Regions from separate parts of the Mycobacterium sp. DHQP2018-32-09 genome, predicted to be linked through region 2. Evidence: riboswitches for the same ligand, from Rfam matches in the RefSeq annotation. Region 2 holds a riboswitch; the other holds the start of a gene.
What was found. Region 2 has a riboswitch for thiamine pyrophosphate ahead of thiC (phosphomethylpyrimidine synthase ThiC). Riboswitches for the same ligand answer to the same signal wherever they lie in the genome.
Positions count from the first base shown of each region.

Region 1: another riboswitch for thiamine pyrophosphate. It lies ahead of AC30CM_RS10300 (ECF transporter S component); the one in region 2 lies ahead of thiC (phosphomethylpyrimidine synthase ThiC).

Region 1 covers NZ_JBYVYK010000016.1:70,685-75,049, reverse strand. The annotation lists gene AC30CM_RS10315 (biotin transporter BioY) at 1-64, opposite strand, end outside; gene AC30CM_RS10310 (arsenic resistance protein) at 108-1,064, shown strand; gene AC30CM_RS10305 (nucleoside/nucleotide kinase family protein) at 1,061-1,651, shown strand; TPP riboswitch at 1,658-1,769, shown strand; gene AC30CM_RS10300 (ECF transporter S component) at 1,759-2,391, shown strand; gene AC30CM_RS10295 (ABC transporter ATP-binding protein) at 2,388-3,851, shown strand; gene AC30CM_RS10290 (energy-coupling factor transporter transmembrane component T family protein) at 3,848-4,365, shown strand, end outside.
Region 2 covers NZ_JBYVYK010000027.1:31,244-35,608, forward strand. The annotation lists gene AC30CM_RS14690 (exodeoxyribonuclease III) at 1-181, shown strand, start outside; gene AC30CM_RS14695 (DUF7715 family protein) at 332-697, shown strand; gene AC30CM_RS14700 (MFS transporter) at 722-2,491, opposite strand; TPP riboswitch at 2,655-2,765, shown strand; gene thiC (phosphomethylpyrimidine synthase ThiC) at 2,757-4,349, shown strand; gene thiD (bifunctional hydroxymethylpyrimidine kinase/phosphomethylpyrimidine kinase) at 4,346-4,365, shown strand, end outside.

The DNA of each region.
Region 1 (4,365 bases), on a different contig from region 2:
ACACCGCGGCCTGCGCGAAGTCCTTCGCCTCGAGACCGCCGAACCCGTACCGTGCACCACTCACCCGGGGATTATCGTCGATGCCCCCAGGGGAAAGGACATCCGCCTTGACCGAGTGGCTGGAACGCCATCAGATCGCGGTCTGTCTGGCCGGACTGGCCGCGGGTGTCGGCGTCGGCTTGGCATCACCTGGCACCGGATCGGTGTGGGAGGCGTGCGTCCTACCCGTACTCGGCGCCCTGCTGTACGCCACGTTCCTCCAGGTGCCGTTCACGACGATGACTGCGGCGCTTCGTGATACGCGATTCCTGGGAACGGTGCTGCTGGTGAACTTCGCGGTGGTGCCTCTGGTGGTCGCCGGCCTGGTCGCAGGCGTGTCGCTGCCGACGGCGATCCTGCTCGGCGTGCTGCTGACATTGCTCACGCCGTGCATCGACTACGTGATCGTGTTCTGCGGCCTCGCGGGCGGCGACCACCTGCGGCTCCTGGCGGCGGCCCCGGTGCTGATGCTCGTCCAACTGCTCCTACTGCCGGTCTACCTGTGGGGCTTCGTCGGCGCCGAGCTGGCCGACGTCGTCGACGTGCGGCCGTTCGTCGAGGCGTTCTGCTTCGTGATCGCGGTCCCCCTGGGACTCGCCTGGGCCACGCAGGCGCTCGCGGTCAGGCATCGCAGCGGACGCGCCGTCGCCGCGGCGATGACCTCCGCGATGGTCCCGCTGCTGGCGGTGGCGCTGTTCGCGGTGGTTGCAGGGCAGCTGCCGAGGATCACCGGCCAGGCCCATCAGGTGCTGCGAGTGGTGCCGATCTACGTCGCGTTCCTGGTGGTGATGGCCCTGGTCGGCGTCTACGCGGGCCGGCTGGCGCGCCTGGACGTCGGGCGCACGCGGGCTCTCGTCTTCAGCGGCGCCACCCGCAACAGCCTGGTGGTGCTGCCGCTGGCGCTGGCCCTGCCCGACGCGTATGCGATCACGCCCGTCGTCGTGGTCACCCAAACCCTGGTCGAATTGCTCGGCATGCTCGCCTACGTGCGGGTGGTGCCGCTCCTGGTGCGGGCGACCACGTGACACCCGAGGACGTGGCCGACGCGCTGGTGGCCCTCGACGCCACGACCGTGCTGGTCGACGGCCGTTCGGGGTCGGGCAAGTCGACGCTCGCCGACCGGTTGCACGAGCGCTGGCCGCACAGCGTGGTCGTGCGACTCGACGACGTCTATCCGGGGTGGGACGGGCTGGCGTGGGCGTCCGCGCACGTCCTGGCCGAACTGCTGACGCCCCGCACGGCCGGCCGGAATGGCCGATGGCGGCGCTGGGATTGGTCGACGGGGACCCCGGCCGGCTGGGACGACGTGCCCGCGCGGCAGCGGCTGATCGTGGAGGGGGTCGGCACGCTGACCGCCGCGCACCGGGCCGCCGCCGATCTCGGCGTCTGGGTCGACGCCGCCGACGACGTGCGCAAACGGCGTGCACTGGCGCGTGACGGGGAGACGTTTCGTCCGCACTGGGACCGCTGGGCGGCCCAAGAGCGGGACTTCATCGCACGGCACGCGCCGCGCGCTCGCGCCGACCTGGTGGCCCGGTCCACGGCCGACGAACGCACGTGGGCGTTCACGGAGATCCGGTCGGGATGGCGTGGGGGCCGCGACCTGCGCTAACTTGTGGGGGAAGTACACGGGAGCGCGTACCGAGCGCGCTGAGAGGACGGCTATCCGGCCGTCGACCGTCTGAACCTGTCCGGGTAATGCCGGCGTAGGGAGTTCGCGTGGAGCAGTCGTCACCCCTCTCGTCTCACCCGTCGTCGCGTCGGCCGCCGGTGCGGTGGCGCGTCGTCGACATCGTGGTCGCCAGCGTGCTGGCCGTCGCCGCGGGTCTGATCTTCGTCATCTGGAACGTGGCGTCCAATCCCATCGCCACCCCGTTGGCGACGGTGGCACCCGGCCTGCAGGGGCTGGTGGGCGGCGGCTGGCTGTTCGCCGGGGTGCTGACGGCACTGGTGATCCGCAAACCGGGTGCTGCGCTGTACGGCGAGGTGGTCGCGGCCACGGTCTCGGCCCTGGTCGGCAACCAGTGGGGCATCCTCACCATCGAGTCGGGTCTGGTGCAGGGGCTCGGGGCGGAGCTGATCTTCGCCGTGTTCCTGTACCGGCGCTGGGGCTTGCCGGTGGCGGTGCTGGCGGGTGCGACGGCGGGAGTGGCATTGGCGGTCAACGACTGCTTCCTGTGGTACCCCGGTGCCACGGCGTCGTTCATCGCCGTCTACGCGCTGACGTCGATCGTGTCCGGCGCGGTGGTGGCCGGTGCGCTGTCGTGGGTCGTCGTGCGGGGGCTGGCCAGGACCGGTGCGCTGAGTCGCTTCGAAGCGGGCCGGGCGATGGCCGGATCGCCCTCCCGGTGACTGCGGGCGGCGCTGCCGTCACCGTCTCCGGGTGGGGTTGGCAGCACGCCGGCCACGGCGACTGGGCCGTCCGCGATCTCGATCTCGACGTCTCCCCCGGCGAACGGGTGCTCTTGCTCGGCCCGTCGGGTTCGGGGAAGTCGACCCTGCTCCACGGCCTGGCGGGACTGCTGGGCGGATCCGACGAGGGCCGCGAGACGGGCACGCTGCTGGTCGACGGCGGCCGCCCCGCCGCGCGGCGGTCCCGGATCGGCATGGTGCTGCAGGATCCCGATGCCCAGGTCATCCTGTCGCGCGTCGGTGACGACGTCGCGTTCGGCATGGAGAACTTCTCGGTGCCGCGGGAGGACATCTGGCCGCGGGTGGCCGAGGCGTTGCAGGCGGTGGGCCTGGAGCTGCCGTTGGGACACGACACGTCGACGCTGTCCGGTGGCCAGAAGCAGCGGCTCGCGCTCGCCGGGGTGCTGGCCATGCGGCCGGGTCTGATCCTGCTCGACGAGCCGACGGCCAATCTCGATCCCGCGGGCGTCCTCGAGGTGCGTGACGCCGTCGCCGCCGTCGCCGAGGCCACCGGGGCCACCGTGGTGGTGGTCGAACACCGCACCGAGGCGTGGCTGCCCGTCGTCGACCGCGTCGTCGTGCTGGGCGCCGACGGTGGGGTGGTCGCCGACGGGCAGCCGGAACCGACCCTGCGGCGGGAGCGCACGCACCTGCTGCATTCCGGGGTGTGGGTGCCCGGCGCTCCGACGCCGGACGTCGACCGCCGCCACCGCGTGGGTGGCGACGCGCTGCTGGTGGCCGAGGGCCTGCGGGTCGGCCACCGCCCCGGCGTGGTGGTCGGCCCGGCACTCGACGTCACCATCGCCGCAGGCCGCGTCGCCGCGGTCACCGGGCCCAACGGCACCGGCAAGTCGACGCTGGCGCTGACGGTGGGCGGCCTACTGGCACCGCTCGGCGGCAGCCTGGCGGCCGCGGCGGAGTTCGCGCCGTCCCCCCGGCGGCGCGCCCCGCATCGCTGGCGGTCGCGCGAGCTGCTGACGCGCATCACCAGCGTGTTCCAGGATCCGGAGCATCAGTTCCTCGCCCCCACCGTGCGCGCCGAGGTCGAGCTGGGGCCGCGGGCGGTGAAGATGCCCGATGCCGAGGTGCGGCGCGTCGGCGACGAGGTGTTGCAGCGGTTGCGGCTCGACCACGTCGCCGATCGCAACCCGTACACCCTCTCCGGCGGTGAGAAGCGGCGACTGTCGGTGGCGACGGCATTGGTCACGGCGCCCGCAGTGGTGATCCTCGACGAGCCGACGTTCGGCCAGGACCGACGCACGTGGGAGGAGCTGATCCGGCTGCTGGCCGATCTCGCCGATGCCGGGACGGCCGTGGTCGCCGTGACGCACGACGCGGAGTTCGTGGAGGTCCTGGCCGACGAACGGGTGGCTCTGAACCCGGCGGGGGTGACCCAGTGACCCCGCCGACCCCGGTGACCCCAGCGCCTCGGGCCACCCGGGCGACGGTGAACCCGGTGGCCAAGCTGCTGGCGGCGGCCGTCATCGCGGTGGCGCTGGTGTGCAGCGTCGACTGGGTGTCGGCGCTCGTCGCATTGCTGCTGGAGATCCCGCTGCTGTTGGCGCTGCACGTGCGCGGGCGCACGATGGCGGTCCGCGGCGCCGCCATCACCGCCGCGGCGGCGCTGGTGGCGCTGACGAACCTGCTCTACGGCGAGCCCAGTGGCGCCGTTCACTGGCACTTCCTGCTGGTCACCGTCAGCGACGGTTCGATCGCGCTCGCGGTGGCGATGTTCCTGCGCGTGCTGGCCATCGCCTTGCCGTCGGCGCTGCTGTTCGCCGACGTGACGCCGACGGAGCTGGCCGATGGGCTCGGGCAGCTGTTACGACTGCCCGCGCGCTTCGTCATCGGCGCGCTCGCGGGCCTGCGCATGGTGGGTCTGCTTCGCCAGGACTGGCAGTACCTCGGGTACGC
Region 2 (4,365 bases):
GGATTACACGCAGTTGCGCTTTCCTCGTCGGGAGGGCATGCGCATCGACTTCGTGTTGGGTTCGCCGGCGTTGGCGGCCCGCGTGACGCATGCCGCCATCGACCGCGACGAGCGCAAGCCCGGGAAGAAGGGCACGCCCCCGCCGAGCGATCACGCGCCGGTGATCGTCGACCTGTCCTGAGCCGGTCCCGACGATCGCGGCGAATCCGTGCGGCAGCGGGGCTGGGCTGACGATGACCGTCCGCCGGGACGCCGTGGACGACGCTGGTCACTCACACCGGGGCCGCGCTTCCGCTGCGGGTTGTCGGTGCGGGTTCGTAGGCTCGTCGTCGTGAAGATCCTCGTTGCCACCTCGCTCACGCAGGGCACCAACCCCAAGGACTATCACTACTGCGTCGACGGTGAGCTGGTCTGGATGCAGCAGGCGTGCGACCGCGAGGAGTGCGGCTGCAGCCGCGGGTTCGCGGGGGCGGCGTCGCACCGCGCCACCACGACGGCGATGGTGGTGGAGTCCGAGCTGACGCGCGACGACGTGGTGCTGGCGTTCCGCACCAGCCTGCTCGACGGCGGGTGGCCGGTCGAGTGGGCGGGCGACGTCGCCGACGACAACCTGGAGATCGCCGCCAAGCTGCCGGTGGGCACCATCATCGTGCGCAGGCACGACGACTATCTGTTGCGCGGTGCGATGTTCCGCTAGCTGTCGTGACCTGAGACGTTGATGTCAGGAGGCGTTGTCCGCCTCGGGGCCGCTGGCGTACTTGCCCGCGTTGAACAGCGACGCGATGGCACCGATCACCATCATCGCGGCGGCCGCGGTGAACACGACGGTCAGACCGGAGTGGAACGGCTCGGTGATGAGCTGCGGGAAGAACGTCTTGCCGGTCAGCACGTCGGCGTCGACGCCGGGGGCCTGCAAGGCGCCGGAGGGTCCGAGCAGCTCGGCGATGGGGTTGTATCCCAGGAACGCCGCGAACAGGCTGCCCACCGGGGGCAGGTTCGCCACGCCCGCCGCCACGGACGGTGAAACCCCCTGCGCCTGAAGGCCACTGCTCATCGCGCCGGGCAGCGAGTTCGCCAGGCCGACGATCATCAGGGAGAAGAAGATGCCGATGGACAGCGACGATCCGGCGTTGAAGAACGTGGCGCGCACGCCCGACGCGGCGCCGCGCTGCGAGGCGGGCACGCTCGACATGATGGAGGCGGTGTTGGGTGCGGTGAAGATGCCGCCGCCCAGGCCGTTGAGGAAGACCAGCACCGCGAACACCCAGTAGTCGAAGTTCACGGGGATCAGCAGCAGCGCGACGAACGACGCCGCCATGAGCACCATGCCGCCGACGGTGAAGGGCCGGGAGCCGTACTTGTCGGACAGCGATCCGGCGATGGGACCCGCGATCAGGAAGCCGATGGTGACCGGCAGCAGGTAGATGCCGGCCCACAGCGGTGTCGACTCGAACGAATAGCCGTGCAGCGGAAGCCAAATGCCCTGTAGCCAGATGATGAGCATGAACTGCAGGCCGCCGCGCCCCACCGACGACATCAGGCCGGCGAGGTTGCCCATGCCGAACGACGCCGACCTGAACAGCCTCAGGTCGACCATCGGCGACGGGACGCGCAGTTCGATGAAGCAGAACGTCACCAGCATGATCAGCCCGGCGCCGATGGCACCGAGCACCCACGGGTTGGTCCATCCGGTGGTCGAATCCCCGTACGGCTGAATGCCGTAGGTGATGCCGATGAGCAGCACGGTGAGCCCGAGTCCGAAGGACAGCGTCCCCGCCCAGTCCAGCTTGCCGGGGGTGCGCGCGCCGAGTTCGCGCAGCGAGCGGATGCTCCAGATGGTGCCGACGATGCCGATGGGCACGCCCACCCAGAACACGGCCTTCCAGTGCCACTCCGACAGGAAGCCGCCGATGAGCAGACCCAGGAAGGAGCCGGCCACGGCCGAGACCATGTTCACGCCGAGCGCCATGCCGCGCTGGTTGGCCGGGAAGGCGTCGGTGAGGATCGCCGACGACGAGGCCATGAGCATGGCGCCGCCGACGCCCTGCACCACGCGCCAGGCGATGAGCCAGACGGCGCCGCCGCCCAGTTGGAACGGGTCGAAGGACAGCGCGACCGCCGCGACGGTGAACACCACGAACCCGAGGTTGTAGATCCGGACGCGGCCGAACATGTCACCGAGACGACCGAACGGCACCACCAGCACGGCGGTCACCACCAGGTAGCCCATCAGCATCCACAGCAGGTAGCTGACGTTGCTCGGGGCCAGCGGGTTCAGGCCGATGCCGCGGAAGATCGCGGGTAGCGAGATGAGCACGATCGAGGCGTTGATGGTGGCCAGCAGCGTGCCCAGCGTGGTGTTCGACAGCACCACCCACTTGTAGAAGGGGTGTTCGTGGTCCATCCGCGTGCGCTTGCGGGCGGTCTCCCGCAGGGCCGCGTCGGCGTCGGTCGGCACGGGTGTCTTCGTAATCTCGGTCTCAGTCGTCATGTCGGCTTCGCTCACGTGTCACGTCTCTTGGGTGTGCGGCTGGGGTCGGCGGCGCCGTTGCCGCGGCCATGCCGCAAAACACATATGTTAGCTATACAAATGATCTGGCGGCAATTTCATTCCCCGCCCCCTCGCCGCCGCCGCGGGGGTGCGGTAGCTTGGCTGTCGTCCGCGCGGGAGCGCACACCAGTGCGCTGAGAGGACGGCTAGCGGGCCGTCGACCGTATGAACCTGACCGGGTAATGCCGGCGTAGGGAGTGTCGAAATGGTCGTATTCAGCGAACCCACCATCACCACCGGCCCCATCACGGGCAGCAGCAAGGTCTACCGCGACCTGCCCGACGGCGGCCGCGTGCCGTGGCGTCGGGTGCACCTGAGCACCGGCGAGCACCTGGACCTGTACGACACGTCGGGTCCGTACACCGACGCCACGGCCACCATCGACCTCGATGCCGGGCTGCCGGCCCGGCCCGGCGTGGTGCGTGACCGCGGCACCCAGCTGCAACGTGCCCGGCGCGGCGAGGTCACCGCCGAGATGGCGTTCATCGCCGCGCGGGAGGGCCTGCCCGCCGAGTTGGTGCGCGCCGAGGTGGCCCGCGGCCGCGCCGTCATCCCGGCCAACCACCACCATCCCGAGAGCGAGCCGATGATCATCGGCAAGGCGTTCGCGGTGAAGGTCAACGCCAACATCGGCAATTCCGCGGTGACGTCCTCGATCGCCGAGGAGGTCGACAAGATGGTGTGGGCCACCCGCTGGGGTGCCGACACCATCATGGACCTGTCCACCGGCAAGGACATCCACGAGACGCGCGAGTGGATCCTGCGCAACTCTCCGGTGCCGGTGGGCACCGTCCCGATGTATCAGGCACTGGAGAAGGTGGGCGGCGATCCGACCCGGCTCGACTGGGAGGTGTACCGCGACACCGTGATCGAGCAGTGCGAGCAGGGTGTCGACTACATGACGGTGCACGCCGGGGTGCTGCTGCGCTACGTCCCGTTGACCGCGCACCGGGTCACCGGGATCGTCAGCCGCGGCGGATCCATCATGGCCGCCTGGATGCTGGCGCGGCATCGAGAATCGTTCCTGTACGAGAACTTCGGCGAGCTGTGCGACATCCTGGCCCGCTACGACGTGACGTTCTCCCTCGGCGACGGCCTGCGCCCCGGGTCCATCGCCGACGCCAACGACGAGGCCCAGTTCGCCGAACTGCGCACGCTGGGTGAGCTGACGGGCGTCGCCAAGAGCCATGGCGTGCAGGTGATGATCGAAGGTCCCGGACACGTGCCCATGCACCAGATCGTGGAGAACGTCCGACTCGAAGAGGAACTCTGCGACGAGGCGCCGTTCTACACGCTGGGCCCGCTCACCACCGACATCGCTCCGGGATACGACCACATCACCAGCGGAATCGGCGCGGCCATCATCGCCCAGGCGGGCACCGCGATGCTGTGTTACGTCACGCCGAAGGAGCACCTCGGCCTGCCCAACCGCCAGGACGTCAAGGACGGCGTGATCACCTACAAGATCGCCGCCCACGCCGCCGACCTGGCCAAGGGACACCCCGGGGCGCGCGAACGTGACGATGCATTGTCGAAGGCGCGCTTCGAGTTTCGCTGGAACGACCAGTTCGCCCTGGCGCTGGACCCGGACACCGCCCGGGCCTATCACGACGAGACGCTGCCCGCCGAGCCCGCCAAGACCGCGCACTTCTGCTCGATGTGCGGCCCCAAGTTCTGCTCGATGCGCATCACCGCCGACATCCGCGCCGCCGTCGCCGACGGCATGGCCGAGAAGTCCGCCGAGTTCGCCGCGCACGGCAACCGGGTCTACCTGCCGCTGACGGAGGCGACGCCGTGAGCGCGTTCCTGCCGCT